4 regions of the Thermanaeromonas sp. C210 genome follow, and region 1 is predicted to be linked to each of the others. Evidence: riboswitches for the same ligand, from Rfam matches in the RefSeq annotation. Region 1 holds a riboswitch; each other region holds the start of a gene.
The links. A riboswitch is a leader RNA that binds a small molecule or an ion and turns the genes downstream of it on or off. The one in region 1 is predicted to bind cobalamin.
Positions count from the first base shown of each region.

Region 2: linked by a shared signal. The riboswitch ahead of cobU (bifunctional adenosylcobinamide kinase/adenosylcobinamide-phosphate guanylyltransferase) and the one ahead of TAMC210_RS02220 (ribonucleoside triphosphate reductase) in region 1 are both predicted to bind cobalamin.
Region 3: linked by a shared signal. The riboswitch ahead of TAMC210_RS09215 (energy-coupling factor ABC transporter permease) and the one ahead of TAMC210_RS02220 (ribonucleoside triphosphate reductase) in region 1 are both predicted to bind cobalamin.
Region 4: linked by a shared signal. The riboswitch ahead of TAMC210_RS11200 (ABC transporter substrate-binding protein) and the one ahead of TAMC210_RS02220 (ribonucleoside triphosphate reductase) in region 1 are both predicted to bind cobalamin.

Region 1 covers NZ_BLWF01000001.1:458,960-466,724, forward strand. Annotated here, with positions in the region: gene TAMC210_RS02210 (citrate/2-methylcitrate synthase) at 35-1,381, opposite strand; gene TAMC210_RS02215 (alpha/beta-type small acid-soluble spore protein) at 1,846-2,097, opposite strand; cobalamin riboswitch at 2,199-2,362, shown strand; gene TAMC210_RS02220 (ribonucleoside triphosphate reductase) at 2,578-4,662, shown strand; gene TAMC210_RS02225 (anaerobic ribonucleoside-triphosphate reductase activating protein) at 4,679-5,374, shown strand; gene TAMC210_RS02230 (PucR family transcriptional regulator) at 5,586-6,773, opposite strand; gene TAMC210_RS02235 (4Fe-4S dicluster domain-containing protein) at 6,907-7,464, opposite strand; gene TAMC210_RS02240 (molybdopterin-containing oxidoreductase family protein) at 7,461-7,765, opposite strand, start outside.
Region 2 covers NZ_BLWF01000004.1:54,418-62,182, reverse strand. Annotated here, with positions in the region: gene TAMC210_RS10605 (hypothetical protein) at 1-525, shown strand; gene TAMC210_RS10600 (PHP domain-containing protein) at 543-1,442, shown strand; cobalamin riboswitch at 1,589-1,766, shown strand; gene cobU (bifunctional adenosylcobinamide kinase/adenosylcobinamide-phosphate guanylyltransferase) at 1,874-2,458, shown strand; gene cbiD (cobalt-precorrin-5B (C(1))-methyltransferase CbiD) at 2,445-3,551, shown strand; gene cbiE (precorrin-6y C5,15-methyltransferase (decarboxylating) subunit CbiE) at 3,541-4,194, shown strand; gene cbiT (precorrin-6Y C5,15-methyltransferase (decarboxylating) subunit CbiT) at 4,175-4,783, shown strand; gene cobI (precorrin-2 C(20)-methyltransferase) at 5,004-5,720, shown strand; gene cobM (precorrin-4 C(11)-methyltransferase) at 5,717-6,481, shown strand; gene TAMC210_RS10565 (cobalt-precorrin 5A hydrolase) at 6,474-7,565, shown strand; gene cobJ (precorrin-3B C(17)-methyltransferase) at 7,511-7,765, shown strand, end outside.
Region 3 covers NZ_BLWF01000003.1:358,972-366,736, forward strand. Annotated here, with positions in the region: gene TAMC210_RS09190 (homoserine dehydrogenase) at 1-347, shown strand, start outside; gene thrC (threonine synthase) at 344-1,390, shown strand; gene thrB (homoserine kinase) at 1,409-2,299, shown strand; gene TAMC210_RS09205 (aspartate kinase) at 2,352-3,563, shown strand; gene TAMC210_RS09210 (hypothetical protein) at 3,615-4,055, opposite strand; cobalamin riboswitch at 4,161-4,355, shown strand; gene TAMC210_RS09215 (energy-coupling factor ABC transporter permease) at 4,682-5,380, shown strand; gene TAMC210_RS09220 (energy-coupling factor ABC transporter substrate-binding protein) at 5,398-5,691, shown strand; gene cbiQ (cobalt ECF transporter T component CbiQ) at 5,760-6,566, shown strand; gene TAMC210_RS09230 (ATP-binding cassette domain-containing protein) at 6,532-7,410, shown strand; gene TAMC210_RS09235 (DUF3343 domain-containing protein) at 7,441-7,725, shown strand; gene mqnC (cyclic dehypoxanthinyl futalosine synthase) at 7,727-7,765, opposite strand, start outside.
Region 4 covers NZ_BLWF01000004.1:177,158-184,922, forward strand. Annotated here, with positions in the region: gene TAMC210_RS11180 (acyltransferase) at 1-483, shown strand, start outside; gene TAMC210_RS13700 (hypothetical protein) at 470-598, shown strand; gene TAMC210_RS11185 (diphthine--ammonia ligase) at 695-1,384, opposite strand; gene TAMC210_RS11190 (ABC transporter ATP-binding protein) at 1,437-2,732, opposite strand; gene TAMC210_RS11195 (FecCD family ABC transporter permease) at 2,747-3,850, opposite strand; gene TAMC210_RS11200 (ABC transporter substrate-binding protein) at 3,901-4,890, opposite strand; cobalamin riboswitch at 5,039-5,235, opposite strand; gene TAMC210_RS11205 (MFS transporter) at 5,637-6,989, shown strand; gene TAMC210_RS11210 (SPL family radical SAM protein) at 7,118-7,765, shown strand, end outside.

The DNA.
Region 1 (7,765 bases):
CCTATAAATGGGAGAAAAAGAGGGTTTGGCCGAATTACCTCTGGTCTAGGAGAAGATAGCTTTTCTTGGGCGATACATTTTTGTAGGCTGGTCGGATAATTTTCCCGCCGCTCACCAGCTCTTCGATGAGGTGGGCGCACCAGCCGGAGATCCTGGCCATGGCAAAGATGGGAGTGTAAAGCTCAACGGGAATGTTGAGCATCTTGTAGACGAAGCCGGAATAAAAGTCTACATTAGGCGCGATGATTTTATTGGCCTGTTTTTCAGCGGCGAAGACCTCCGGAGCCACCCTTTCGATGGTCAGGTACAGGCCGAACTCGTCCTCCATCTGTTTCTCCCTGGCCAGTTCCGCTGCCTTTTGTTTGAGTAAAACGGCCCTCGGATCGGACAAGGTATAGACGGCATGTCCTAAGCCGTAAATCAATCCTTTCCCATCGAAGGCCTCTTTGCGAAGGATCTTGCTCAAATAATGCTTAACCTCTTCTTCGTCCTTCCAGTCCTTAACGTTCTCTTTAATATTGTCCATCATTTCCATGACTTTAATATTGGCACCGCCGTGTTTAGGCCCCTTCAAGGAACCCACCGCGGCACCAATTACGGAATAGATATCGGTGCCGGTGGAGGCAACGACATGGACGGTAAAGGTGGAGTTATTGCCTCCCCCGTGTTCGGCATGAAGCACCAGTGCGAGGTCCAGTAATTCGGCCTCCAGCCTGGTGTATTGGTTATCAGGCCTGATCATATGCAGGAAATTTTCCGCCGTTGCAAGGGCCTTTTGAGGTAAGTGAATGTACAGGCTTTTATTATCGTAATAATGACACTTGGCCTGGTAAGCATAAGCTATCATGAGGGGAAAACGCGCGATCAATTCGATACTCTGCCGGACTATGTTGCGTATGCTCGTGTTGTCCGGATCGGGATCATAAGAGTACGAGGCCAGGACGCTCCGGGCCAATTTGTTCATGATATTGCTGCTGGGAGCCTTCAATATCATATCTTCCACAAACCCGTCCGGGAGGTTCCTGTTTTCGGCCAGCAAGCAGTTAAACTCCCGGAGTTTTTCCCGCGTCGGCAGCTCCCCGAAGAGCAGCAAATAAGAGACTTCCTCGAACCCGTAGCGGCCTTCCTTTTGGAAGCCTTGGACAATATCCCATACATCAATGCCCCGGTAGAGGAGGCGGCCCTTATCAGGTATCCTTTCCCCTTCATCCATAATATAGCCGTGGACCTCACCGATCTCCGTGAGGCCCACCAGCACACCGGTGCCGTCCTTATTCCTCAAGCCGCGCTTTACATTGTACTTCTCATAGAGGTACGGCTCGATGTAATTGTTTTTTTCCGCCAACACGGAAAGGTAATCTATAACGTCTTGCCTCACCATGGATAGCACACCCTTTCCTTCAAAGGTTGAACCTATAGATTTTCGAACCGGGGACGAGGCCATTGGCAAAGGAAATGCTTTTGGCGACCAGGAGGAAATGGCCGGGGTTAAGGTAAAGAGCAGTACGGGAGGGCACCCTCACCCGGCGTCGTGCTCTCCCTGGTGTCGGATTGAGGTCCCTGTCCCAGGAGAGATTATAATTATATTCGTCAATAAACCCCCTTTTCCCTCTTGGGCTCGTATGAGGTTAATGAAATTTTAACAGGCGGGGGAGGAAGGATGTTGCTGCCAGGCTATAAGGCGGGAAATATTTGAGGTAAACAGGATACTTTAAGGGGGCAGAGGTTCAATCCCAATCCCCTTGGGGCAGTGGTGGTGCGAATTACGAGTCCTTCGCCGTAGGTGAGTATGTTCTACCGCCGGCCGATAAAAAAGCAGGAGAGATGTTGATGTTCCATCTCTCCTTACGGATTATCCTGCTCGTCCTGCAGATTTAACCGGGTTTTGCGCTTTCCTTCTTCGGCCAGGGCCTTTTCTCCGGCCTTTACTAGTTTGCGCACCATGTTGCCGCCGATTTTGCCCGCTTCCCGGACCGTCAGCTCCTCGCCGGCATTGGCTAGGTCGTCATCCAGCCCCAATTCCTTGGCGGTTTCCCATTTTAGCTTATCCAGGTGTCCCTCCGTTCGCAGCCTATCGTTATCTTTCTTGTGGCTCACGGTAATTCACCTCTTTTTCTAGCCTACCCGGTTTTATCTCTTTGTATGTACAAACCTTCACCCCTTGGGGAACGAGGGAGGATTTTTCTATTTTATGCCGAAAAAATAGTTTGAGTACGGGTTAAGGGAAGCCGGTGGGATTCCGGCGCGGTGCCGCCACTGTGAAGGGGAGCCCTTGCTTAAGGGCCACTGGGATTTTGTCCCGGGAAGGTAGCAAGGAGCCATGAACCTGAGCCAGGAGACCTGCCCGTACCCATTCGTGCCTTTAACCCACGAGCATGGGCAGGGGGGCTGCTGGAAGGTAAAGAAGGGCAGGAGTTTCCCCAACTACGCGGGAAGAAGGCGCCTGTAGTTGGGTTTTTTAGTTTGGTAGGGGACAGGAAGCGGCATCCCTTCAGTAAGAAAGTAAGGAATAAAGCGAGGGGAGTCCGGCCTTGGAGGACCGGCCGGCACCAGGGCGCAAAGAGGAGGGGCCAGGTTATGTTGCCTAAGAAGATCATAAAACGCGACGGTAGGGTGGTGGATTTCGACCAGGAGCGGATTATTAACGCCATCTTCAAAGCCGCCCAAGCCGTGGGCGGCCAGGACCGCCGTCTGGCCTGTGAGCTGGCCAACCAGGTGACGGCTTTGGTTGCTCAGAAATTTGAGGACCGGCTGCCGACGGTAGAGGATGTGCAGGACCTGGTGGAAAAGGTTCTAATAGAAAACGGGCATGCCCGCACGGCCAAAGCGTACATCCTCTATCGGCAGCAGCATGCGGAGTGGAGGAATTTTCGCAACCTGTTAGTCAATGTGGAGAAAATGGTCCAGGATTACCTGGAAGGACAAGACTGGCGCATTAACGAAAACAGCAACATGAATTACTCCCTGCAGGGCCTTAACAACCACATTATCGGGGCAGTTACCTCCAAATATTGGCTGGAAAAGATATATCCCCCGGAAATACGGCGGGCCCACGAGGAGGGAGCCATACATATCCATGACCTGAGCCTCCTGGCTCCCTATTGCTGCGGCTGGGACCTGGCGGACCTTTTGGAGGTGGGCTTTGCCGGGGTGGGGCAGAAGGTGGAAAGTGCGCCGCCTAAGCATTTTCGCACGGCCCTGGGGCAGATTGCTAATTTCTTTTATACTTTACAGGGTGAAGCGGCAGGTGCCCAGGCCTTTTCCAACTTTGATACCTACCTGGCGCCCTTTATCCGCTATGATGGCCTGGATTACGCGGAAGTGAAGCAGGCCCTGCAGGAATTCATCTTCAACCTGAATGTGCCTACCAGGGTGGGCTTCCAGACCCCCTTTGTCAACCTCACTATGGATGTGGTGCCCCCCAAGATACTGGCCGAAGAGCCGGTGATCATCGGAGGTAAGCGGCAGGACGCCTGTTATGGCGAATTCCAGGAGGAGATGGACTGGCTTAATCAGGCGTTTTGCGAGGTTATGATGGAGGGGGATGCCAAGGGCCGTATCTTTACTTTCCCCATCCCAACCTATAATATTACCCCGGATTTTGCCTGGGAGAGCCCCGTAGTCGATAAAATCTTGGCCATGACGGCCAAATACGGTATTCCTTATTTTGCCAACTTCGTCAACTCGGATTTAAAGCCGGAAGACGTGCGCAGTATGTGCTGCCGCCTGAGGCTGGACAACCGCGAGCTTAAAAAAAGGGGAGGGGGGCTTTTCGGGGCTAATCCCCTCACCGGTTCCATCGGCGTGGTTACCATTAACCTGCCGCGCCTGGGTTACTTGAGCTGTTCCAAAGAGGAGTTCTTATGCAGGCTTAAGGGCTGCATGGACCTGGCCAAGGAGAGCCTTATCTTGAAGCGCAATGTTCTGGAGAAGCTCACCGAACAAGGCCTTTATCCCTATTCGCGGTTTTACCTGCGGCGGGTGAAGGAGCGTTTCGGCAGGTACTGGGAGAACCACTTCAACACCATAGGCATCGTAGGCATGCATGAAGCCCTCCTCAACTTTTCGGGCCGGGGCATAGAGGATCCGGAGGGAAGGGAACTGGCCCTGGAAATCCTGGACTTCATGCGCCAGACTCTGTCCGTATATCAGGAGGAAACGGGCCAGCTTTTCAACCTGGAGGCTACCCCGGCCGAGGGCACTTCCTACCGCCTGGCCAGGCTGGACAAGTCCTTGTATCCCGCTATCATTACTTCGGGAGACGAGGACCCCTATTACACCAATTCAACCCATTTGCCGGTAGATTTCACCGGCGATGTTTTTGAAGCGCTGGAACACCAGGATGAACTACAGATCAAATATACAGGGGGCACGGTGTTCCATGCTTACCTGGGGGAAAGGATAACGGATCTAAGCGCCTGTGGTCGTTTCCTGCAGACGGTTATGAGCCGGTTCCGCCTGCCCTATCTTACCCTCACGCCGACGTTCAGCATCTGTACCGAGCACGGCTACCTGGCCGGGGAACAATGGAAGTGCCCCACGTGCGGCCGGGAAACGGAGGTGTGGAGCAGGATTGTGGGTTACTACCGGCCGGTAAAGAATTGGAATAAGGGCAAGAAGGCTGAGTTCCGCAGGCGTCGGGTTTTCAGCCTGGCGGGCTAAGACGCGGTGAGGACCTGTGGCCATTAGAGGTATCCACAAGACTAGCCTGGTGGATTTTCCCGGCGAGGTTTGTACCACCGTTTTCTTCGGGGGATGTAATTTCCGCTGCCCCTGGTGCCATAATGCCGACCTGGTACTGCGCCCCTCGGCTTTGCCTGAGATTCCCCCAGAAGAGGTTTTGGCTTTCTTGGACCGGCGGAAGTCTTTCATCCGAGCCGTCTGTCTCACAGGGGGAGAGCCGACCTTGGCCCGAGGCCTGGAAGATTTTATTTGTCAATTGAAAGGGAGGGGCTTCAAAGTCAAAATAGATACTAACGGCACGCGGCCCGAGGTTATAGCCGGGCTTTTAGAAAAAGGTCTTCTGGATTATGTGGCTATGGATGTCAAAGGACCGCTGGAAAAGTATAACCTCCTTACGGGTGTGAAAGCGGATCTCGGAGCTGTAAAGGAAAGCGTCAACCTGCTTAAAAACAGCCGCACGGCTTACGAATTCAGGACTACAATGGTTCCGGGCCTATTGTCGGAAGAAGAACTCCTGGCCCTCGGGCCTTTGCTGGCTGGGGCCCGCCGGTATGTTTTGCAGGCCTTTAGGCCCGCGGATTCTGTTATTAACGGATACTACCGGGATATCCCTCCCTGTTCGGAAGCGACCTTGAAGAATACGGCCTTAAAATTGGCGCCCTTCTTCGGTAGAGTAGAAATAAGAGCCTAACAGGGGCCCGCGGGTTTTCCCGCCGGACGGGCCCCTCCAGGTCGCGTTCCTGACCATTCCGGCGAAGGCCTGGAAAACGAAGCGCGACATTAATACGAAGTGTTCGAATACTGCCAGCGTAAGTCCATGTCTCCTCTTGCCAGCAGCATGCACGATGCATTTCCCTACCAGGTATTGTACCTATCTTCATCCGTACCTAACTAAGCCAACCTTAGGCCTTGCTCCAACGTTTAACAAAGGCCCTAGCCTTTAAAGCTACCAGTAAATTTGACAGGCTCTCTAAAGAGTGGATGTCCAAACCTAAAATTTCCCCGATCTTTTGCAGCCGATAACGCAGAGTGTTCGGATGCAAGTAGAAGTGCTGGGCCAGGGCTTGGAAGTCACCATTAAACTGGAAGAAGCTTTCTAGCACCTCTACATAATTAGTGCCATGGGTTTTATCATACTCCTCCAGCTTGCCAATAGTTTGCTGGCAATATTCCTCCAGCAGGGGCGAGGGGAGGTGATAAAGGAGCTTTTCTACACCGAGGTCGGCAAAAAAGACCAGCCCCTGCTCCCGGCGCAAGTGCTTTCCTATTTCCAGGGCAATTTTGGCTTCCTGAAAGCTCAAATAAAGCTCACTGGCGGAAGGATAAAACAATCCCACTCCTCCTAGGAGGGAACCGGGAGGAAAATATCTGGCCACCGCACGAACGAGGTAGTCAAATAATTCCGTTAGCTTCTGCCGGGCTACTTTTTCTTCTTCAGGCGTCGGCAATATTATGACCAGTTGCTGGCCACGCGGAAGGAGCATAGCGTGGGGATATTTTTCTAAAACAGCAGTGGAAGCCAGACCCTGAAATTGCTCTACCGTAGCAGAATCGCTCGAAGCTTCATCCCTAAAGAGCCGAAGCTCTATCACCATTAACATATGGGGACGATTTAAATCCCAACCCCAGAGTTGTCCTCGGGCTACCATAGCTTCCTTGGATTCAAAATTATTGTACAGAAGATCGTAAAGAAAATCCGTACGATAACGCCTTTCGGTAGCCACTACAGCCTGTTCTTTAGCCAGAGCGAGGAGTATAATTTGGGCTGCTTGAGTTATATGGGGAATTATCTCAGAGGGCAGTCCTTGCTCCTTTACAATTAGCAGGTAGCCGTACACGGTCCCCCCAGTGTTTAAGGCCTGGGCAAAATAGGACCACTGTTCAAAAGTGCCTTGTGTTTGCGGGGTTCGCAGACTAAAGGGCAAGTATCTTCCTGGAGGGAAAGCCAGGGGATCGCTGGTGGCCAAAATTTTTCCCCAAGGATTAGTAACAATAATGCCGGCATTAAATATCCCGGCCAGGCGCTGGACCAGATGAGCTAAACTGCCGCCCTTAACAATCAGGTCTATAACCTCCATTAAATTTTCCATGACCATGCTTATCCCTCAATCATACTTGCTTGGTATTTATGGTGAAAGTTCTCCGGCTCAAGGGTACTGTGCTAGGGTTTACGGATTCCTGTTTTGTAATGTCTATAAAATAGGCGCTTTCTTTTTGTAAAAATTACAAAACCCTACGCCAGAACGCACGGGTGCTCCTTTCCCAGCTCAAATGCAGGGAAGGCCTGGTCAGAGCAGGATCGGGCAGGGAAGGCAACCGGCGGGAGTAACTAGTCCCTCCAGGGCTTTCTTCCCAAACTATTACATTTAGCGCTTCGGTATGGCAGGCCTCCACGCAAGCCGGCAGGAGCCCTTGTTCCAGACGGGAGCGGCAGAAATCGCATTTTTCGGCCTTACGCGTCTCTACGTTGTATTGGGGAGCCTGATAGGGACAGGCCTGCACGCATGCCCGGCAGCCCTGGCAGCGGCGAGGCAGGTGCAGAACTATCCCGTCCCGACGTTTCCAGTAGGCTTTTTCCGGGCAGACCCTAATGCATTCAGGATTGCTGCAGTGATTGCAGGCCAGGGACAAAAAGTAAAGCTCGCCTCCCGGTCCTCTTTCCTCCCTTACCCGGCGCAAGTTTATTCTGCTACTGGTGCCTTTTTCTTTCTTGCAAGCCAGCTGGCAGGTGCGACAGCCGACACAGTGATCCAAGCGTAACCAGAAACCCCACTGCTTCACAGGCGAGCAACCTCCACAAAACAATCATAAAAAGCGCACCCGGGGAAACCGGTAGTGAGACTACCCAGGTCGGTAGGCAGGGGAGAAGTTAGCTTGTTCACATTATAATTACTCTTACCGTACCAGGCCTCGTAAGCCACCACCACATCCTGGGGCACTCCCGGGTCTATTTTCACCCGGGCGACAATTTCCCCCTGGTCGTTGAATATTCGCGCCAGTTCGCCTTCTTGTAGGTGGCGCTTCTCGGCAGTGACCGGATGGATAAGCAAAAAGGGTTCAGGATTAATGGCCAGCAACCAGT
Region 2 (7,765 bases), on a different contig from region 1:
ATGGGCGTACGATACCGGTACAACGGCGAGATATCCGACAGCGTGGGACTATTAATCTCTATACTGGTGCGCTATCCGGAGATAGGGACCATCAATTATGAACCGGGCGCCCGCATACTAAAGTTTTCCTTCATGCTGAGGGGCCGGGTTCCCCGCGAGGAACTGGAAGAGTTCAGGGAGCAGTTTGTTAAGTCTTTGGCCACCTTTAATCTCCTGGAGCAGCGGGAGGCCCAGGTAATCATCCTGGATTATCACTGCTTCGAGCAGCTCACCGTTCTCGAGGTGCAGAGGGATGTGGGAACCCTGTCCCAGGGGGAAATTGACCTTATAATGACCCTCGTACGCCAGCAGTTCGGCGAGAGCCTGGTGGCGGATGTTAATGAGAATGTGCAGGAAGAAGACCTGCTGGTGCAGGAAGAAATAATCGACCACATGTTGGAGAGTATAAGGAGAGAAGCAACCCAGAAAAAACTGATAGCCTTTAGGGAGGAAGGCCGAGTCCTGGTTTTTAACAAGCAAAAGTAAGCCGGGGAAGCAGGGGGGTGCCGGCAGTCAAAGGCGGAGACCTCCATACCCATACTACCGCTTCGGATGGAAAGCTAACGCCCCACGAACTGGTCCGGCTGGCACATCGAAAAGGGCTGGCGACCATAGCGGTTACGGATCATGACACGGTGGACGGCTTAGAGGAAGCCCTGGCTGTGGCTTCCCTTTATGGTATTGAGGTAATCCCGGGCATTGAGTTGAGCACCGAGTGGGAGGGTTGTGACGTCCACCTGCTGGGATATTATATCGACTTCCAGGGGGACAGGCTACGCAGCTTCTTGCAACAGCGGCAGGAGGCCCGGTACAGGCGGTGCCTTAAGATCATCGCCCGGTTGCAAGAGCTGGGTTATCCCGTTACCTGGGAGGACGTGTCTCCCCTGGTCCGGGGGCAGGCCGTCGGACGTCTGCATATTGCCCAGGCCCTGGTAGCGCGGGGCCTTGTTCCCTCCATCGAGGCTGCTTTTTCCGAGCTCCTGGAACGGGGACGGCCGGCCTATGTGCCCCGGTATAAACTTGCGCCGGCCGAAGGTGTCGAGATTATCAGATCCTGTCGGGGAGTAGCCGTGCTGGCCCATCCCGGCCTCATAGGCGAAGACGCCATTATAAGGGAACTGGCGAGCAGAGGGCTTCAGGGGCTTGAGGCCTATTACCCCCAGCACAGCCGGGAGGAGGTGGCCCGCTACCTGGACCTGGCCGGAGAGCTCGGCCTCCTGGTTACCGGCGGCTCCGATTTTCACGGTCCGGACATCCCGGACCATGCCGAGCTGGGAGCCGTGACAGTGGGCGAGGAGGTCATAGAAAGACTCAAGGGGTGTGCCCGTGCCCTAAGGAGTGCCTTTGATGGCGGGGAAGGGGAGAGGCCTGGCCGGTCGGGAGAAGGACCCGGGAAGCTTTAGCCTCCCAGCGCAGCCGCCCTAGAGCTAGACTCCGGCGGGCTCTTTTAGCTCCGGGGTTTAGGAGTGGTGGCCGGACGAGAACAAGGGGCATGATTGCGACAGGAAACCCTTGATTAGTGAACGATCTTGCGCTATACTGAAGGAAAAAATAGCGGACGACCACAGGTGCCGTAAGGCTAAAAGGGAATCAGGTGAAAATCCTGAGCGGTCGCGCCACTGTAACCGGGGAGCTATCCTTCAGAAAGCCCACTGGGGTACGCCCTGGGAAGGGGAAGGATGGCGGTGAGCCGGAGCCAGGAGACCTGCCTGTGGTGACTGTAGACCCTCGCGTCAAGGGAAGGGCCCGATGGAAGGATAATAGCAACCCAGCCTCTAGGCGAGAGGCTGGGTTTTTTGGTATGTGGAGCTAGGCAGTTTAGGGAGGTCCGGGATTGGAACGGGGAAGGCTGGTACTCATTACGGGAGGGGTGCGGAGCGGTAAGAGCCGCTTTGCCGAAGAGTTGGCCGCGAGCTGGGGTGAGGAGGTCGTTTATGTGGCCACCGCCAGGGTCACGGATGAGGAGATGGCCGCCCGGGTGGCCCGCCATAAGGCCCGGAGGCCGGACTGCTGGACTACGGTGGAGGAACCCGTGGCCCTGGAGGAAGTAATCAAAGAATGGGGGAAGAGGGGAAGGGTCCTCCTGGTGGACTGCCTGGCGGTTTATGTGGGCAACCTCCTGGTAGAGGAGGGCCTCGGCGAGGAGGAGGTCGTGGTCCGGTTGCGGAAGGTGGCCCGCAGGGCCCAGGAGTCCCCGGCCGACGTTATCCTGGTCAGCAATGAGGTGGGATTAGGGGTGGTACCACCCTATCCCCTCGGCCGCCTTTATCGCGATCTCCTGGGCCTGGCCAATCAGGAAGTGGCCTCCAGGGCCGACGCGGTGTATCTAGTGGTCTGCGGCCTGCCCGTGGAAGTAAAATCCCTGGCTGTCCGGAGGCAACTTAAGGGACCGGGAGGAGGTCTCTATGAACAATCTTAGAAAGGGCTATACCACCGGTACCTGCGCGGCGGCCGCAGCCAGGGCGGCGGTAAAAGCCCTCTGGGGCCCCGGAAAAACAGAGGACCGAGTGCGGGTCACCCTGCCCCGGGGAGAGGTAATCGAACTCCCGGTAACGGTGCGGCGGGGGGAGGGCTGGGCAGAAGCTACGGTCATCAAAGACGCAGGCGATGATCCCGACATTACCCACGGTGCCGCCGTTCAGGTGAGGGCGCGTCCCGGAGGGCGGGGGATTACTTTGAAGGCCGGTAGAGGGGTGGGAAAGGTAACTCTTCCGGGCCTGGCGGTACCGGTGGGAGAGCCGGCCATCAATCCCGTGCCCCGCGCCATGATTTTCGCAGCAGTCAGGGATTTTATCCCCGAAGGTGAGGGTGTGGAGCTCACCATAAGTATCCCCGGCGGTGAGGAACTGGCCCGGCGCACTTTAAACCCCCACCTGGGAATTGTAGGAGGCCTGTCCATCCTGGGGACTACCGGCATTGTAGAGCCCATGTCGGAAGAGGCGCTGCGCGTTTCCCTCCTCCCGCAAATTGATGTAGCCCGGGCGGCGGGATTTAGAGCCATCGTGTTAACGCCCGGCCGCCGGGGCCGGCGCCAGGCGGTGGAGGGTTACGGCCTGCCGGAAAGGGCGGTAATCTTGAGCGGTAACTACATAGGAGACCTGCTTAAGGCGTGTGCAGAGCGGGGCTTGAAGAAGGTGCTCCTGTGGGGTGGCGTGGGCAAGTTAGTGAAGGTGGCCGGCGGTATCTTTAATACCCATAGCCGGACGGCAGATGCCCGGCGGGAGATTGTGGCTGCGAGGGCGGCAGCCTGGGGCCTCCCACCCGAGGGGGTGCAGGCTATACTGTCGGCCAATACCCTGGAGGTTGTTGTTCAAATTCTGCGCGGTTTCTGGGAGGAAAGGCGGTCCCGCGAATTCTGGGACCATCTGGCTTCCGTGGCCAGCAAGCGCAGCCGGGAGCTGGTAGGGGATGTCCTGGAGGTGGGGACCGCCTTCTTGGACCTGGCCGGTGGCATCGTCGGCCAGGACGAGGAAGGGGCTAGGATAATGGAGGACTTGCAGCATGCAGGGTGAAAGGCGGCCTTGGCTTACGGTGGTCGGCGTGGGACCGGGCGATCCTATGTGGCTTACGCCGGCGGCTTACCAGGCGGCAGCGGAGGCGGAGATTTTGGTGGGAGGGCGCCGGGCCCTGGAACTGTTCGGTTTCCTCGATAAGGAACGCAGGATTATTGATGCCGATCTGGAAGGGTTATACCGGTATTTGAGTTCGGTAGCGGGGCGCCCGACAGCAGTTCTGGTCTCGGGAGATCCCGGCCTTTATAGCCTCTTGGGCTGGCTGCAGCGCCGTTTTCGCCCGGAGGAAATGCGGGTGCTGCCGGGAATAAGCTCGGTGCAGCTGGCCTTCGCCCGGCTGGGATGCAGCTGGGAAAGGGCCAATATAGTGAGCCTGCACGGACGGCCCCTGGGAGTACTGGACCCCTATTTGGAGGGGTTGGCCCGGCAGGAAATCCTACTTGCCGTCCTCACCGGCGGGGAAAATACGCCGGCGGCGGTGGGAAGATACATGGAGGGTAAAGGGCTGGGTGCAACCGTCCTCTGGGTGGGAAGTCAACTGGGCGGGCCGGGAGAGAGGACGGCGTATCTGACGGCCGAGGAGCTGGCCCGGGCCGATTTTGATGCGGCGGCGGTGATCATCGGTGGGTTTTCCCGGCGGTAAGTGGCCCTACATAACTCCCGGCATTCCCGACGGGATGTTCAGCCGGGGGGCAGTTCCCCTTACTAAAGAGGAAATCCGGGTACTGACCCTGGCCAAGGGGCGCCTGGCCCCGGGACAGGTGGTATATGACGTCGGCTCCGGTACAGGGTCCCTGACGGTAGAGGCCGCCCGATTGGTTAATCCCGGAACGTTATACGCCGTCGAGGAGGACCCGGTGGCGGCGGATTTGACCCGCGCTAACATCCAGGCCTTCGGCTTGGGGAATGTAGTTCAGGTAGTGGGGAGGGCTCCTGAAGCCCTGGAGGGCCTGCCGCCGGCTGACCGCATTTTTATCGGGGGCAGCGGGGGCCGGCTGAAGGATATTCTGGAGTACTGTAGCAGGGCCCTGAAGCCCCGGGGGATCATGGTCATTAATGCTGTTACCTTGGAAACCCTGTGGGATAGTATGACCTTCGGCCGGAGCAAGGGGTACCACACCTCGGCCGTAGCATTAAATGTAGCGAGGTTGGAAGAGGTGGGCGGGCGCCGGATGTTCCGCAGCCTAAATCCGGTTTATATTGTTCAGCTGGCCGACGGCGCCTGTTCCTAGTCAGGTCCTGCTTTAGTCCGTCAGGTCCAGGCGTCAAGTCCCGGGCCGTGTGGGGTGTTAGCGGGTGATAGCGGATCCCCGGTGGGGCCGGAGAAAGGGGTCGGAGGCGAAGGGCCGTCCGGGCCGGGAGGTTCTACCAGGGGATCCCGGTCCACCAGGGTTGGGAAGAGGAGATACAGCCGGCCCTAAAGGCCCGGAGGCCGGTGGGAGGAGGAAGGCCATGAGCGGCAAATTATACGGCGTGGGAGTGGGTCCCGGTGATCCAGAGCTCCTCACCCTGAAAGCCCGACGGATTTTGGAAAGGGTGCCCGTCCTGGCAGTACCCGTTTCCCAGCGGGGAGAGGAAAGCCTCGCCCTGGGGGTGGTGCAGGCCTTTGTGCGGCCAAACCAGGAGATACTCTCCCTGTTTATGCCCATGAGCCGCGACCGCTCTTACCTCGAGCGCTGCTGGGAGGCGGCGGCGCGGGAGCTGCTGGGGAAGCTCCGGGAGGGTAGGGATGTGGCTTTTTTGACCCTGGGAGACGCAAGCCTTTACAGCACTTACAGTTACCTTATGGAAATTATCCAAGGGTTGGACCCTTCCATCCCCATAGAAACCGTACCGGGAATCACTTCTTTCTCGGCGGCAGCCGCCAGGCTGAATCTGCCCCTGGCCAAGGGCGATGAGGCGCTGGCCATTATACCCGCCCTGGAGGACCCCGAGGCCTTGGAAGGGCTGATACCCTTATTTCCCAATCTGGTGCTCATGAAGGTGGCGAGGCGTTACGACGAGATCGTTCGCGTCCTGACCCGGGCCGGCGTGGTGAGGACCTCTGTCCTCGCCACCCGGTGCGGCCAGAAGGGGGAAACCTTTTCCTGGGATCTGGAAGCCGGCATGGGACAAAGGCATGATTATCTTTCCTTGATTATCGTAAAGGGGCGGGGAAAGCGGCAATGAAGGTTTACTTTGTAGGGGCCGGTCCGGGCGACCCGGAACTAATCACCGTTAAGGGTAGACGGCTATTGGAGCAGGCGGGGGTCATTATCTATGCCGGATCCCTGGTTAATCCGGCTTTGCTGGCCTGGGCGCACCCGGAAGCGGTATGTTACGACAGCTCCTCTCTTACCCTGGAGGAGATTGTTGAGATTATGGAAGGGGCCGTCCGGCGGGGACGGGAGGTGGTAAGGCTACATACGGGCGATCCTTCCCTGTACGGTGCTATACGGGAACAAATGGAGGCCCTGGAGGCCCGCGGCATCCCCTATGAGGTGGTGCCGGGAGTGAGTTCCTTCTCGGCGGCGGCCGCCGCCCTGGGCCGGGAATTTACCGTGCCAGGACGGAGCCAGACCCTTATCCTCACCCGCCGCGGGGGCCGGACTCCCGTGCCTCAGGCCGAAAATCTGAGGGCCCTGAGTGCCCACCGCGCGAGCCTCTGCCTCTTCCTGAGCGCCCACTGCCTGGAGGAGGCTACGGCCGAACTGGCCTGCGGGTACGGGGAGCAGACGCCGGCGGCCGTGGTTTATAAAGCTTCCTGGCCGGAAGAAAAGGTAATTTGGGGCAGCCTCGAGGATATTGCAGCTAAGGCCCGGCAGGAAGGTATTGAGCGGACGGCACTCCTCCTGGTCGGCGATTTCCTGGCCGGCCCTTACCAGCGCTCCTGCCTCTACCACCCGTCCTTCGGCCACGGCTACCGGAAGGTGGAGAAATCCGGTGGATGAAGGCGGCAGGGTAGCCATCATCACTTTGACCCGGCCCGGATACGAGACGGCCCGAAGGCTGGCCCGGGCTTTAGCGGAGAAGAGTACCGTCTTCGTCCCTGTCGGTTTGAGCCCGGCGGCAGAAGGGGAGGACGGAAATTCATTCAATATAACAAGCTATTCCGGACCGTTATCCCGGTTCCTGGGTCAGATTTTTCCCCACTACCGTTCGTTAATCATGGTTATGGCCGTGGGAATTGCCGTGCGGGCCCTGAGTCCCCACCTTGTTTCTAAAAAGGCGGATCCGGCAGTGGTAGTGGTGGACGTGGCGGGACAATACGCCGTAAGCCTCCTTTCCGGCCACCTGGGCGGGGCCAACGCTCTGGCCCGCCAGGTGGCGGACATCCTAAACGGTCGGGCGGTGATTACTACCGCCGGCGAGGTCCTGGGGCTTCCGGCCCTGGATTTGGTGGCCCGGGATCTGAACGTGGATGTCTGGCCGGCGGCCGTTTTCACCAAAGTGATGGCGGCCCTGGTCAATGGCGAACCGGTGGAGGTGCTGGTGGAAAGTCCTTTACTTAGGGCCGTGGAGGGCTTGCTTCCCGGGTTAAGGGTGCGCCCCTTAAAAAACCCCCTTCCCCAGGGCGTGGCCGAAGCCGGGATTCTGGTAACCTGGCGGCGCCTGCCCCTTCCGGGGCCGCGGTGGGTCTACTGGAGGCCCCGGGTGATCAGCGCCGGCATCGGCTGCCGCCGGGGGGCAACCGCCCGTATGATTCTTTACGCCCTGGGCCTGGCCCTGGCGGAGGCAGGCCTCAGCCGCCGCAGCCTTGCCTCCCTCGCCACCGTCGATTTTAAGGGAAGGGAGCCCGGGCTTAAAGAAGCTGCCGCGCGCCTCGGCGTTAAGCTTTTAACCTTTACGCCTGAGGAGCTGGTAGGCTGCCTGGATAGACGGCCCTATCTTAACCGCTCGGAAAGGGTTAAAAGGTTTACCGGCATTCCCGGGGTTTGCGAGCCGGCGGCAGTCCTGGCGGCTGGAGAGGGGGAATTATTATGGCCGAAAAAGAGCTACCGGGGAGTTACCGTCGCCCTGGCCCTGGCGAGATAGCGGTTGTGGGCCTGGGACCGGGCGGGGAGGCGGAGATGACCTACCGCGCCAGGCAGGCCCTGGAGCAGGCGGAAGTAATCGTCGGTTACCGCACTTATGTCGACTTGATAACCTCCATGACCGAGGGCAAGGAGGTAGTAGTTACCGGGATGACGGGGGAGGTGGAGCGGTGCCGGGAGGCGGTGGAGAGGGCTGCCGCC
Region 3 (7,765 bases), on a different contig from region 1:
CCGCCCGTAACCTTATCCACGGCACCAGGGGCCGCATCTCCTGCACTTGTTTTACCCAGAAGCCCATCAAGCCTATAGAAGACATCGTAACCCGCTATTACCTCAGGATGATAGTAAAAGACCGGCCTGGGGTCCTGGCGGCCATCGCGGGCGTCTTTGGCGAGCGACAGGTTAGCCTGGCCTCCGTCATTCAAGTAGGAATGGTGGGGGAACAAGCGGAGTTGGTCTTTATCACCCACCTGGTCCGGGAACGAAATCTAAGGGAGGCGCTGGAGATTCTGGAAGGCCTTCCGGTAGTGAATCAAATTGCCTGCGTTATTCGTGTAGAAGGGGGAACGGCCCATTGAGGTGGCCCGGTGTCATCGCCGCATATAAAGAATTCCTGCCCGTGAATGAGAAGACTCCTTTTATTACCCTTTTGGAAGGAAACACCCCCCTCATTCCGGCCCCCAATCTTTCCCGGGACCTGGGCATAAAGCTGTACTTTAAATACGAAGGACTTAATCCAACGGGATCGTTTAAAGACCGGGGCATGGTAATGGCGGTGGCCAAGGCCGTGGAGAGCGGTTCGCGGGCCATCATGTGTGCTTCCACCGGCAATACTTCTGCCTCCGCCGCCGCCTACGCTGCCCGGTGCGGGCTGAAATGCAGCGTGCTGATACCCGAGGGGAACATCGCCTTAGGAAAGCTGGCCCAGGCTCTGTTTTACGGTGCCCAGGTTATAGCCGTTCAAGGGAATTTTGACGCTGCCCTGAACCTTGTACGTAAAATCACAGCCGAACATCCTATCACCCTGGTGAATTCCCTGAATCCCTACCGCCTCGAAGGCCAAAAAACTGCAGCTTTTGAAGTTTGCGATGCCTTAGGGGAAGCCCCCGACTACCTGGCCATCCCCGTAGGCAATGCTGGCAATATAACCGCCTACTGGCGGGGATTTAAGGAATACCGGGCCGCCGGGAAAACGGAGAGGCTGCCGCGGATGATCGGTTTTCAGGCCGAGGGAGCTGCTCCCATCGTAAGGGGGGAGGTAGTACCCAATCCCGAGACGGTGGCCACCGCCATCCGTATTGGAAACCCTGCCAGCTGGAAGCCCGCAGTAGAGGCGGCCAGGGAATCGGGCGGGTTTATTGATTGCGTGAGCGATGAGGAGATCCTGTCGGCCCAGCGCCTTTTGGCAACGGTGGAGGGGATTTTTGCGGAGCCGGCTTCGGCCGCCTCCCTGGCAGGGGTGCTTAAATACAGGCAGAAAGGCCTCTTCAGGCCCGGGGACCGCGTAGTTTGCGTCCTTACCGGCCATGGGCTTAAGGACCCCAATATCGCCATCCAGCAGGTGGCAGAGCCCCTTTCGCTACCGGCCGACGAGCAGGCTGTACTGGATGTTGTTTTGTAGGAAGGCGGGAAAAAGGTTATGCCCCGAGTGCGGGTGCCGGCTACGACGGCCAACCTGGGCCCTGGTTTTGATGCCTTAGGGCTGGCCCTAAATCTATATGATTATATTTCGGTAGAAGAAGCGCCTGGATTGGAGATAACAGTCCGGGGAGAGGGTGAGGGAAGCATCCCGCGGGGACCGGAAAATATCGCCTACCGGGCAGTACGGGCGGTTTATGCGCGGGTAGGACGGGAGGCTCCGGGTTTCCGCATTACATTTGACAACAGCATCCCGGTGGCCCGCGGGCTGGGTTCCAGCGCCGCGGCGGTAGTGGGCGGCCTGGTAGGAGCCAATGCCCTGTTGGGTTGTCCCCTTGGGGAGGAAGAACTCGTCTCCCTGGCCGCCGAGCTGGAAGGCCATCCCGACAATGTTGTGCCCGCCCTGGTCGGGGGTTTGGTGGTAGCGGCCCTAAACGGGAGACAAGTGTACTATCAGAGGCTAGAGCCGCCCGAGGGTCTTTGTTTGCAGGTGGCCGTACCGCACTTCAGCCTCTCCACCAGGGTTTCCCGCGGTGTACTGCCATCAATGGTTTCCGTCGAGGATGCAGTCTTCAATCTCAGCCGCACAGCCCTTCTAATTGCAGCCGCCCAGGTGGGGAACCTGGAATTGATGGGCAAGGCCATGGAAGACCGCCTGCACCAGCCCTATCGGCTCCCTCTGGTACCGGGAATGGCACGTGTTTTTGCCGCGGCCATGGAAGCAGGCGCCTTGGCGGTAACCCTGAGCGGTTCCGGGCCTACGGTCATCGCCTACTGTCGCGGTAGCTGTCCCCGGGTGGGGGAGGCCATGAAAAAGGCCTTTCAAAAACACGGGGTGGATTGCCAGATTAAAGAACTGCAACCTTGCCGCGAAGGAGCTACCCTGTGTTAAAGAAAAGTCTAAAAAGATATAGGAAGAAGTTAGAGTGGGAGAGGATTAATCCATGGCACTTATCGTGCAAAAATACGGCGGTACGTCGGTGGATGGGCCAGAAAGAGTAAAGAACGTGGCCAGGAGGGTAGTGGAAACCAAACGGGCCGGCAACCAGGTAGTCGTAGTGGTCTCTGCCCCGGGAGACACCACCGATAAGCTCATTGCCATGGCCAAGGAAATTACCTCCAATCCGCCGGCCCGCGAGCTGGATATGCTTATGGCCACGGGAGAACAAATGTCCATTGCCCTCTTGGCCATGGCCATCCAGGAGCTGGGTGAACCTGTAATCTCTCTCACCGGAGCGCAGGTCGGCATTCTTACCGACGGCGTCCATACCAAAGCGCGGATCCTGGAGGTGAGCTGTGATCGCCTGAGGAGGGAACTCGACGCGGGCAGGATCGTAATCGTGGCGGGTTTTCAGGGCGTCACCTGTGACAACGAGATCACCACCCTGGGCCGGGGAGGTTCCGACACTACAGCAGTGGCCGTAGCGGCAGCCTTGAAGGCCGAAGTATGTCAGATCTACACCGACGTAGACGGGGTTTATACCGCTGACCCGCGAATTGTTCCCGGCGCCCGCAAGCTGGCGACCATATCCTACGATGAAATGTTAGAGCTGGCCAGTTTGGGAGCCCAGGTCTTGCAGCCGCGTTCGGTAGAATTTGCCAAATTACACGGGGTGGTGCTGGAAGTCCGGTCCAGCTTTAATTACCATGAAGGTACCCTGGTAAAAGAGGTGAACGATATGGAGAGGCAAATGGTGGTGACCGGGGTCGCCGGTGACCGGAATGTGGCCAGGATAGCAATCTACGACGTACCCGACCGTCCCGGGATTGCTAAAGTTCTTTTTGAAGCCCTGGCCCGGGAGAGCATTAACGTAGATATGATCGTCCAGAGCGCCATGCGGGACGGCGTTAACGACATCGCCTTTACCGTAGCAAGGGATGATTTGGCCAAGGCCCTGGAAGTCACCCAAAAGGCAAAGGAAGAGATCGGGGCCACCTCCGTGGCCTATGATGATAAGGTGGCCAAGGTATCCATTGTAGGCGCCGGCATGATTACCAACCCGGGTGTGGCCGCGGGCATGTTCGCCTGCCTGGCGGAAGAAGGCATCAATATCCATATGATCAGTACTTCCGAGATTAAAGTATCCTGTATTATCGACGAAGAACATCTCGCCAGGGCCATGCGAGCTTTGCATAAATGGTTCGGACTGGACTAAACCCGAAGGTAATTGCCGGTGAACCTAAATATTAACAAGCCCGGGGTCCATTCAGTTACCCCGGGTTTGGACTTTTTCGGAAGGGGTTTGGCTCGAGCTAAATTCTGAGACCTGGTTGCGGATGCGAATACTGCGCTTGAATTCTATCAGTATATCCAATATCTCGTGCAAGAAGGGGCTACCAAAGGTAGACATTAAACCCACAGCGATCATGTTAAGCAACAGATACAGGCCGGGGTAGGATGTTTTTATACCGGCAAAGGCGGCGCCCAATCCTAAGAGGCCAAAGACGTCCACGGCTGCTATACCTGCCAGAAGAGCGGAAACGATGGCATTGGCTAGCAAGACCCTTAGTTGCCGCCTTTTTTCCAGCACGGGGTCGTCTAGTTTCTGCCCCAGCCACGGCCATCGCCCCTTGAGCTGTTCTACTATTCCCTGGGCAGCAGCAAAGATGGCCCCCAGGATCCCCAGGAGTTGGCTCAGATCATCCATGGCCGTTCACCCCTGACTTTAATAATATGCTTTATAATCAGGATATTAATGCGGCCGGGGCCTTGCTACTTCGGGGAGGTTCCGGTATAATAGAACCAGCCACAACTTACCTACTAGGGGACGAGTTAAGCTGCCTGACGGCAGCGAGGGGAAGTCAGTGAGATTCTGACGCGGTCCCGCCACTGTGACAGGGAGCGAGCCCACAAACTAAAGACTAAAGAGCCACTGGGCCTTGGCCTGGGAAGGCGTGGGCAAGCGAGGAACTGGAGCCAGGAGACCCGCTCGTTCCCGTATGGTACCATATCCCTACGGCGGATAGGGGGTGGTGCGGGTTAGCTACCTTCCGTGATCATGTAGGGCGGAAGGTTTTAATTTTATTTGGGAGGAAAGCCCTCAAAACTTAAACGGGGTGCCTAGTTGGCAGGTAAGGAGGGCTCGCCTAAGAATCCCCTTGTGAAGGGATTTTTGAGGCCGGCCTTTTAAGCCGGGGCGGTGGAAACTCGCCGACAGGGTTCGCGAGAGGAATTTTAAGGATTATCCGGCAAGGGATGTCCATGGAATTTTATCAAAGGAGGAAGAGTATGTACCGGCGCACCTCTTTAATAGGGATATTAGGAACATACCTTATGTTAATTTCTTTAATCCTGCCGCGCCCGGCCTATGCCATGCACATTATGGAAGGCTTTTTGCCCCTGGGGTGGGCAGGCTTCTGGTTCCTGGCAGTAATTCCCTTCTGGGTGGCAGGCTTGCTCGCCGTAAAGGCTAAAGTGCAGGGGAACCCCTCCTTAAAGCTATTGCTGGGCCTGGCCGGCGCTTTCGCCTTTGTGCTTTCGGCGTTAAAACTCCCTTCAGTGACGGGAAGCTGCTCGCATCCCACGGGAGTAGGGCTGGGCGCTATACTCTTTGGGCCCTTAGTAATGAGCCTTTTAGGAGCCATTGTGCTGCTATTTCAGGCTCTGCTATTAGCCCACGGGGGTCTTACCACCCTGGGAGCCAATACTTTTTCCATGGCGGTGGTTGGCCCCCTGGTATCTTACGGTACTTACAAGCTATTGCAGAAAGTGAAAGCTCCCCTGTGGCTGGCCACCTTCCTGGCTGCCGCCCTGGGCGACCTGTTAACGTATGTTACTACGGCCTTCCAGTTAGCCCTGGCTTTCCCGGCTCAGCAAGGAGGAATTAGTGCTTCCTTTATAAAGTTCATGGGTATTTTTGCCCTGACCCAGATACCCTTGACCGTCATTGAGGGATTGTTGACGGTTGTGGTGTTTAACTTCCTGGTCGCCTATAGCAGGCAAGAATTGAAAGATTTGGCCGTGCTCAGCTAAGAGAGGGGGAAAAGCAGGTGAATATAACCCACAAGAATGTTATCCTCCTCTTACTTGCTTTGGCGCTAATATTAACCCCCTTTATTGTTCAACAAGGAGCCGACTTCGCCGGAGCCGACGGGAAGGCCCAAGAAATTATCGGGGAGGTCCAGCCCGGATATCAGCCCTGGTTTTCCTCTTTATGGGAACCCCCCAGCGGCGAGGTAGAGAGTTTCCTGTTTGCAGTGCAGGCGGCGCTGGGCAGTGGGTTTGTTTGTTACTACCTGGGCTACCTGAAGGGCAAGGCTGTAAGTGAGAAAAGACAGGGGTAGAACCAGGGGCGTAGGTTATTCCCGGGGGCGGGACCCTTACCGAGACCCGGCAAGGAAGCGACCGGAGTATGCTTAGTATAGAGCGATACGCCTACAGCAATAAATGGCGGAAGGTCCACCCGGGAGAAAAAGTGGCCCTAGCCGTAGGCACCTTGGTCCTGGCTTTGAACGCCGGGTGCCTGTGGACCTCTCTAGCCATCTTGGCTTTAACGGCCTGGCTCTTGGTCGCCGTAGCCGGCGTCCCCCTCCGCTTCTACCTCCGCTTGCTGGTGATACCCCTTGCTTTCTTAGCGGCCGGCGTTATAGCCTTAGTAATTACCGTGACGTGGGAAGGATCTCGGGAGATGCTCTACAGCGTGAGCATCGGAAGTTTAACGGTAGGAATAGCCGGGCAGGATGTGGTCAGGGCGGGGAGGCTCTTATTACGCGTCCTCTCCGGCGTTTCCTGTCTCTACTTCCTGGCCCTTACTACACCGGTAACAGAAATTATGCGGGTGTTCCGCCGGGTGGGGATACCGTCCCTTTTCCTGGAACTGATGGCCCTGGTCTATCGCTTTACTTTTGTGTTATGGGAGACAGCTGCAAGTATGTATGTGTCCCAAGCTTCCCGGCTGGGATACAGCTCGTGGTGCAGATCCTTATCGTCACTAGGCCAATTGGTCGCCAACCTGTTTCTAAAAAGCTTTCAGAGGTCACAAATGCTGAATGCCGCCCTCCTTGCGCGGGGATTCGACGGTGAGTTTAGGGTGCTGGAGCCCGCCTACTGCTTCTCCAAGCGCCGTATACTCCTTATTGTTCTCTGGTTGGTGTTCCTGGTAGTCCTGGACCGGTACGGCGGAGGTGAAGGATTTGGAGGCTATTTTGGCCGCCCGTGACCTTGAGTTTACCTACCCCGATGGAACCGCCGCTTTGCGGGGCCTTTCTCTAGAGATAGAACGGGGGAGTAAAGTGGCCGTTTTGGGCCCTAATGGGGCGGGCAAGTCGACCCTTTTCTTGCATTTTAACGGTATTTTTCGGCCCCGGCGGGGGAAGATATTCTGGCAAGGGCAGGAAGTCCACTATGACCGCTCCTCATTGGCCGGTTTGCGCCAGAAGGTGGGGATCGTTTTTCAAGACCCGGACTCCCAGCTTTTTGCGGCCAGCGTATTCCAGGAGGTCTCCTTTGGCCCCTTAAATGTGGGTCTGCCGTCGGACGAAGTAAAGAGGCGGGTAGAAGAGGCGATGGCTGCCACCGGCATAACGGACCTGGCGGATAAGCCCACCCATTTCCTGAGCTATGGACAAAAAAAGAGGGTTTGTATCGCAGCCGTCCTGGCCATGGAACCGGAGGTGATAATCTTAGACGAGCCCACGGCTTCCCTCGATCCTTACCTTAGCAGTCAGGTTATCGGTCTGATGGATGAAATTAATCGAGCGGGGAAGACGGTGGTCCTTTCCACCCATGATGTAGACCTGGCTTACTCCTGGGCCGACCGGATTTTTGTCCTGAAATCGGGGCAATTGCTGGCCGGAGGGCGGCCGGAAGAGGTATTTCTCCAGTCTCAAATGATCCAGGAAGCCGGGTTGACTTTACCGTGGATACTGGAGGTGTACCTGGAGCTCCAAAAGAGAGGTTGGTCCCTAGGGCCTAGGCCACCCCGCTGTAAAGAAGCCCTTTGGGCCTGCCTTCCCTCGGCCTCCCAAGCCCCCGGGCCGATGCTCAAACTAGCCAAGGGGTAGTGCTATAATATATAAAACGGAGGTGTTAAGGTGGGCCGCGAGGTTACTCTTTTCACTTTTCCTTCAACTTATTATGCCTTGAGTGCGGAGAGGGCTTTGAAGGAAGCGGGGTTACAGGGCCAGCTAATACCCATGCCCCGAGAGCTCAGCTCTTTATGCGGTCTGGCCCTCGAGGTCGAAACTGCGGAAGAAGAAAAGGTCCTGCCTGTGCTGCGTTCTTCTGTAAAGATAGAAAAAAAGGTAAGGGCCATCAAGTCAAGGGGTTTGGTAGAAAAAATTGTGGAAGTGCAGGAACTGTGCCCTCCCCCAGAGTAAATCAGAAATACCGCAGGATGTTATAGACGTTGTCCCTCTG
Region 4 (7,765 bases), on a different contig from region 1:
ACCCTGGGCCAAAACGTCTTTGTGGCCAGTAACGTAAAAATAGGCAACAACGTTAAAATCCAGAATAACGTTTCTGTGTATGAAGGAGTCACCTTGGAAGACGACGTTTTCCTCGGCCCAAGTATGGTCTTTACCAATATCAAGACGCCCCGTGCCGCCTATCCCCGGAACACCAGCGACGACTACGTCCGCACTCTGGTAAAAAGGGGGGCCAGCATCGGTGCCAACGCGACTGTAATCTGCGGGGTGACTATAGGGGAATGGGCTTTCGTAGCAGCAGGGGCGGTGGTGACCAGGGACGTGCCGCCTTACACCCTGGTTGCCGGTGTGCCTGCCAGGCTTTGCGGCTGGGCCTGCGAGTGCGGCCGGCCTTTACGTTTCGAGGGCAGGAGAGCCGCCTGTATTGAATGCGGCAAGAGGTACGAGAAACGCGGCAAGAAAACTATCGTCAGGATAGGCGGGGTGGGCGATGGGTCAGGTTAAAATTCCCCTGCTGGATCTTACCCCGGAGATTGAGACCCTCCGGGAGGAGCTGACGTCTGTCGTCGACCTGATCATGCATCAGGGGCCAGCAAGCCGCCGCTTATTACTTAGCTGAACCGGCTTTGCATGATGAGCCGTTTGCGCGAAGTGGTCCAGCGCCCAGCGCCGATATTTTCCCCGAGCCAGCCCGTTTTGCGGATTGGCACGTGACCTACCGTCCAGCCTTGCCAGCAAGTGCCGGGGCTACCCTCACTTGTTGAAACCAATAGCCGTCGTGCAAGACTTGGCTTTCCATTTCTAGGGAGAGGGGGAAAGAAAAGATAGGACCATCTGTCACTACGGTGTGAAATTCCCCCTGCTCGCCCATGGGATCCACCCCCGAGCGCTCCATCCTATCGATAATTTCCTCGTCCAGGGTTTTCCCCAGAAGGCTTTTGTCCAGGATGTCATCTTTAACCGCGATAATCGTGGCTTTAAAGCCCAGCTCCAGGAACTCTCTCAAAAGTTCGCGATGAGGTTTTTTCCACAGGGGCAGGAAGGGAAAAATGCCCGCCGAAGAACAGGTATTCTCTACCCATTCCCGGTGGGCTTCCAGATCGATATCGCCGAAGACACCGGCCTCAATCCCCTGTTCCTTAAGTTGACGGAGCACCGATATAAATACGGCAGTATAGTCCTCCCACGAAGTTGCCCGGGTAACTAGGGGAATGCCGAGGGCCGCGGATTGACGGTGCAGCAGGTCCAAGGGCAGGCCGTGGGCCCGGGTCTTATCTCCCCCTTCCGCCAGGGTGGTAAATAGCGCCCGCGGCTTCCCACCCTCCCGGATGGCGTAATACAAGGCCAGGCAGGAGTCTTTTCCCCCGCTCCACGAGCAGAAAAAAGGCAAGCCCTTGATGGACACGAAAATGCCCCCTTTGTCTTATTTAGCTTTCATTCCAGTCCACAGATCCACATTACTCGGATAGCGTAATACCCTTAGCGAAATGACTTTGGATGGCCTCTAAGGCGGAGGTCTCGCTCGGCACCGAGCAAGCTCCCTTCTCTATCATTCGCTTATAGACCTTTGTGGCCGCTCCTCCGGTGTAATCCCTTTCCTCAATGGGGCTTTCGTCTACCAGAAATACGGGCAGGCCGCCGGACAGGGCCTCCTCAAGAGCGTAAAGGTTGCGGATATTTCCCTGGCCGAAGGGCACGCTGGCCAAGAGGGCGCAATCCGCCTTCTTCATTAGGGCCAGGTTGCGCCGGTGGTCTTCGTCGCCGATGGGAACAAAGGGGGGTATTTCCACCATCTCAATCCCCAAAAGCCTCCCCTGTTCCCAGTCCCGGTCGCCCCGGTTCAGGACGCCGGCCGTAACCTTCCACCCCCGGCAGAACATGGCCTCCATTAACCCGGCCGCCGTCCCTCCCCCGCCCACCAGGTGCACCGCAGGGCGGGAGTTACCGGACGTCCTCCCTGCGCTTCTACGGGGCAACAAGGTTACAAAAAGCCGCCCGTTCCCGGGGTGACGGCTGAGGAGGATTTCGCTATTGTAAGCCTTCCTTATGTTAGGCGTAGTAATCACCTTCTCCGGGGGACCGACGTCCACAATCTTGCCCCCGCTTAAAAGGATCACCCGCGGGAAATACTGGGCGGCCAGGTTCAAATCGTGGATGACCGCTATGATAGATATATTCTTGATGCGGTTGAGGTAGGCAAGTAAATCCAGTATTTCCACCTGGTAAGTAATATCCAGGTGGGAAGTAGGCTCGTCCAGAAGGAGAACTTCGGGTTCCTGGGCTAAGGCCCGGGCAATAATAACCCGCTGCCTCTCTCCTCCGCTCAGGCTGGACACCGGACGTTCCGCCAGGTGCAGGATCGAAGTAAGTTCCATGGCTTCACGTACAATGGCCAGGTCCCGCCAGCTTTCGCGCCTCAACAGCCCGGACAGGTGGGGCTGGCGGCCCATAAGAACAACTTCAGCCACTGTAAAGTCAAATTCCGTGACCGTTTCCTGGGGCACCACGGCCATACGCTTAGCCGTTTCCCGGGGCGAATACTCCCACAAATCCCGTCCGTCGAGCATAACTGCCCCCCGCTGGGGGCGAAGGGCGCGATCAAGACATTTAATAAGGGTGGATTTACCGGAACCGTTGGGTCCTATCACGGCTATCATTTCCCCCGGCCGCACCCGGAAAGTTATTCCCTCTAAGGCCGGGACGGAACTGTAGCTGTAGGTAATTCCGTGAACATCCAGTAGAACTTGGCCCAAGACCCCCACCTGCCCTAACTAAAGAACCTCATTTTCCTCCGATTGCGGAGGACGTAGATAAAGAAGGGACCTCCTGCCAGGGCCGTTATCAATCCCACGGGAAGCTCCGTAGGAGCCAAGACTGTTCTGGCCAGGGCGTCGGCGGCCACCAGGAGCGTGGCGCCCGCCAGGGCCGAAGCCGGGACCAGGAAACGGTGGTCAGGCCCGGCCATCAGCCGAACGGCATGGGGAACGATCAGCCCTACGAACCCGATCACGCCGCTGGTAGAAACGGCGGTGGCCGTTAAAAGGGTGGCCCCCGTCAGGAGAAGTTTTTTCGCCCGCTCGACTTCAACGCCCAGGTGGCCGGCCGTCTCTTCGCCTAAGAGGAGAAGATTTAGTTCACGGGCATGGAAGGCGACCACACCCGTCCCCAGGATGAAATAGGGAACTGCCACCCGGACGTAGGACCAATTAGAGCCGCTGAACCCCCCCATTAGCCAGAAAACAACCTGGTGCAGCCGTTCACCGGAGAAGTATACCAATAAGGAAACAATGGCCGACAGAAAAGAACCTACGGCGATCCCCGCCAAGAGCAGGGTAAAAATGGAAACGACATTCCCCGTTCTGGCCAGGTGGTAAACGAGGACCACGGTAGCCAGAGCCGCGGCGAAGGCCAGTACGGGCACGGAGCCTACCCCTAGAAGCCGGAAATCCAGGGCCAGTAACATGGCTACTGTAGCTCCCAGGGAAGCACCCGAAGAAACCCCAATAACGTACGGATCGGCCATAGGGTTACGAAACAATGCCTGAAAAGTGGCACCCGCAACTCCCAGGGATGCCCCTACCAGGGCGGCCAACACGACCCGCGGCAGCCGAAGCTCGATGATGATGGCCTTGTTCACCGGGTCATGGGCAAGACCAGAGCCGGAAATCATCCCCAGCGTTCTCAATAAGTCCGTCAGCGGGATGTGGACCGCTCCCACCCGAACGGCTACCATCATGGTGGTGAGCAACAGCACAAGAAGCAGTAAGATGAGGATCCTGGCCTTCCATCTCTTGTGCTCCAGTACCGTGAATGGTGTATCGGGTATTCCGGAGGAGGCCTCAGGACGAGTCGCGAGTTTAATTATTTCCATCCCCCATAATCCTCTCAGCGCTCTTTATGAGTTTCTCCTGGCCGCTCCCTTCACGACGACGGCTCGGCCGGCTCCTCGAACAGTTCCGGGTGGATTATTTTGGCCAGCACCTCCAGGGCCTCAACTATCCGCGGACCCGGACGGGAGATAATGTTGGCGTCCACGCCGAAAACGCGGTTATTCTTGATGGCCCTGACCTGCTGCCACCCATTCCGCGACTTCACCTGTTCAACCGTAAGGGATTCACTGCCGTGCCACTGGGGGAAAATAATCACTTCTGGATTCCGCTCTATGATGGCTTCGACACTGAATTCTGGGTAGTCGGCCTGGGCGTCATAAGCTATATTCCGACCGCCGGCCAGTTCTATTAACTGGCCGATAAGGGTCTGGGGTCCGGCAGTCATAAGGGGGTCCGAGTAGACTTCATAGTAGACCCACGGCCTCTTCTCCCGGGGTATCTCCTTTACCACGGCCTCAACCTTTTGCATTCTGCCCCTTAAATCGGCCACCAACCTGGCGGCGCCCTCGCCCGCGCCGGTCATCTTGCCTATCCATTCGATGCTTTCCAGGACGCCTTCTACCGTTTTAGGAGATACGACGGCAACAGGTATCCCCACTTCCTCCAGCCGCCTTACGGCCTGCTCGTGCATATTGGTGGCCAAGACCAGATCCGGCTGTAGCGCCACGATTTTTTCCACATTGGGGTTAGAAAAACCGCCTACTTTGGGCACTTCCGCGGCCTTTGGCGGATAATCGCTGTAGTCGTCAACTCCTACTACCTTGTCCCCCAAACCCAGGGCGAAAAGAATCTCCGTGTTGCCAGGGGAGAGGGACACCAACCTCTCCGGCCTCGACTCCAGGGTGACTGTTCTACCCATGTCGTCGGCGACAGTCAGGGGATACTCCTCACCACCGGCCGCCGGAGAATTCCTCACCTGTGTCGCTTTTCGGTCGGCACAACCGAATAAAAAGAACCCCAACGCCAGCACTATTATGACCGCCGAAACAACCCGCAACTTTCTCCGTCGTCTTAAGTACACCTCATCATCTCCTCCCGAACATCAAGACGCCGCTTACTTGGAGAGGTCTAGCCGCCATCCCGGAAACAAAAAACCCGGCTACGACGGACCGGGGTATCGTTTCCTCTGCCATTAAGTATAGCGTGGCCCCCTTTCCCCCGAAGGTTGACACCACACCCCCGGACGGGCAGGTCTCCTGACTCCCGGATCATCGCCCCACGGCGCCTTCCCGTTCCCTCACGGTGCTTTTTGAAAGGAGAACAGTGGCTCCTGCCGCAGGCTTCCCGGTCACAGTGGCGGGACCGTTCAGGATTCTCACCTGATTCCCTATTAAGTCTCTTGGACACCCGTCCGCAGAACTAGCTTGTCAGCAGTATTATAACTTATAATCGCTTAAAGGTCGAGGGGGAAATTCGTCTGAGTTATCCCCACTTTTTGCAGGGCAGGCCTGCTTGGGCTTGGAAGCGAGCGACTAAACCTGAGCGGTAGCCAAACTTAGCGAGGCGAAAGGCGGAGGCAGGCCCGAGGCCATGGATGGCCGAGGCCGGCAACTGAGACAGGAGGTCGAATTTGCCGGGAAGCCTGCCGGAGCCTTGAGCCAAGCGCTAGTTTGGCCCGCGAGGGTTTTTGGAGCGAGCGAAAGTCAAGCAGGCCTAGAAGCAAAACTGGGGATGCGCCAGGGAAATTCGTACCCCAGCAACTAGGAGACGCCTGCAACTGGTGATATAATTAAACTGCGACCGGTAAAAATTAAGGGGGATGACCTGATGAGCATAGCTGCGAGGCTCGAGCGCCTCCCCCTCAGCTCCTTTCATTATAAATTGCTCCTTATATGCGGCCTTGGCTGGCTGTTCGATGCCATGGATGTGGGGCTGATATCATTTGTCCTGCCGGCCATAGCTCAAGATTGGCAGCTAGACGCCGCGCAGCTGGGCGCCCTGGGAAGCATCGGTATGGCGGGCCTGGGACTGGGAGCCGTCCTCGGCGGGATCCTGGGTGATTTGTGGGGACGGAAACGGGTATTTACGTGTACTCTAGTAGTGTACGGTGTGGCTACCTTTCTGGCAGGATTGTCCACTAACTATGCCGTGTTAATGTTTACCAGGTTTGTTATCGGATTAGGTTTGGGAGCCGAAATACCTGTGGCCTTCACTTTGGCCAGCGAATTCTCACCGGCCGCACACCGGGGCCGCATGACGGTCCTTCTCGAAAGTTTTTGGGCCTTGGGTTGGATAGCGGCAGCGCTGGTCGGCTACCTCGCGGTTCCTTCCTGGGGGTGGCGAGCAGCCTTTTTCATCGGGGCCCTGCCGGCCCTTTATGCTGCCGTATTGAGGCGCGCCTTGCCCGAATCACCGTCGTATTTGGAAAAGGTCGGGCGCACTTTTGAGGCCGAGGCCATCGTCAGCAACGTAGAAAAGGCCTGCGGGATTTCGCCCGGTCCTGCCGCGGCCAATCTACCCTCACCTAACGGAGCGGGAGTAAACCGCCACGTAACCCGAGCCAAACTCTCTGACCTGTGGTCCCCGCGGTATCTCCGACGAACCCTGTGCCTGTGGATCCTGTGGTTTGGTATTAATGTGGCCTACTACGGGATTGTGACTTGGCTGCCCACCCTCATGGTGGGCAAAGGCTTCACCATCATCAAGAGCTTTGAGTATGTCCTGCTCATGACCATGGCCCAAATACCGGGATATTTCAGCGCCGCCTACCTGGTAGAAGTGATAGGCCGCAAGGCTACTCTAAGCGTATATCTCCTCATGAGCGGGTTAGGTGCCTATATGTTTGCCCAATCGGCTACGGTACATCAAGTAATACTATGGGGTTCCGTGATTTACTTCTTTATGCTCGGTTCCTGGGGGGTACTCTACGCCTACACCCCCGAAATGTATCCTGCCGCCGTGCGGGCCACCGGGTCGGGCTGGGCGTCCTTCTGTGGTCGTATAGGGGCGGTCCTCGCTCCCTACGCCGTCGGCGCGGTACTTTCTTCCCTGGGACAGGCCACCGCCTACCCGGTAATTTTTGCCCTGATAGCTGCCGTTTGCCTCGTAACTTCCCTGGCCATGATTATACTGGGCATTGAAACGAAAGGCAAAACCTGGGAAGAATTGGCCCGGCTTTAGCTGGGCAGACCTATGTAAATAGATTCGTTGTGGCGCCCTCCAGGGGTAAAGGAAAAGGCGATTGCCGGTTGCCAATCCCGCCGACAGAGTAAAACCTTAGGCTTTTGCGGAAATGGAGACCGCCGGCCATGCTTAAATTATATGAAACCTCATGTCAGAGCGCCCTGAACCGCTCCCGCATCCCCGGCATGGACTACTGCCTTAACCCCTATACCGGCTGCAGCCACGGATGCATTTATTGCTACGCCAGCTGCATGACGCGCTTCTGTGGCGGCCGGGAAAAATGGGGCTCCTTCGTAGGCGTCAAGAGGAACTTTGTCGAGGTCTTGGCCCGCCAGCTGCGCCGGCCCAAGACGGGGAGCGTCATGCTGGCCAGCGTTACCGACGCATACCAGCCCATCGAGAAAAAGTACGGCCTGACGCGAAGTTGTTTGGAACTACTAACCCGAAGCAGGCTGCAGGTATCCATCCTCACCAAGTCCGACCTGGTCATTAGGGATATAGACCTCTTGAGGACCATGCCCTCCGCCGAAGTAGGCTTTACCATTACCACTTTGAATGACCGACTGGCCGGGCTACTGGAGCCCGGTGCCTCCCCTCCTTCCCGGCGCCTCAAAGCCCTGGAAAAGCTCGCCGGGTCCGGCATCAAAACCTGGGTTTTTGTTGCTCCGGTGATACCCGGGCTGACGGATGTTCCTGAAAACTTGGCCTCCCTAATAAAGGCGGCCCGGGCGGCAGGTGCCCTGGAGGTGGACTTCGATCCGCTTAACTTTTAT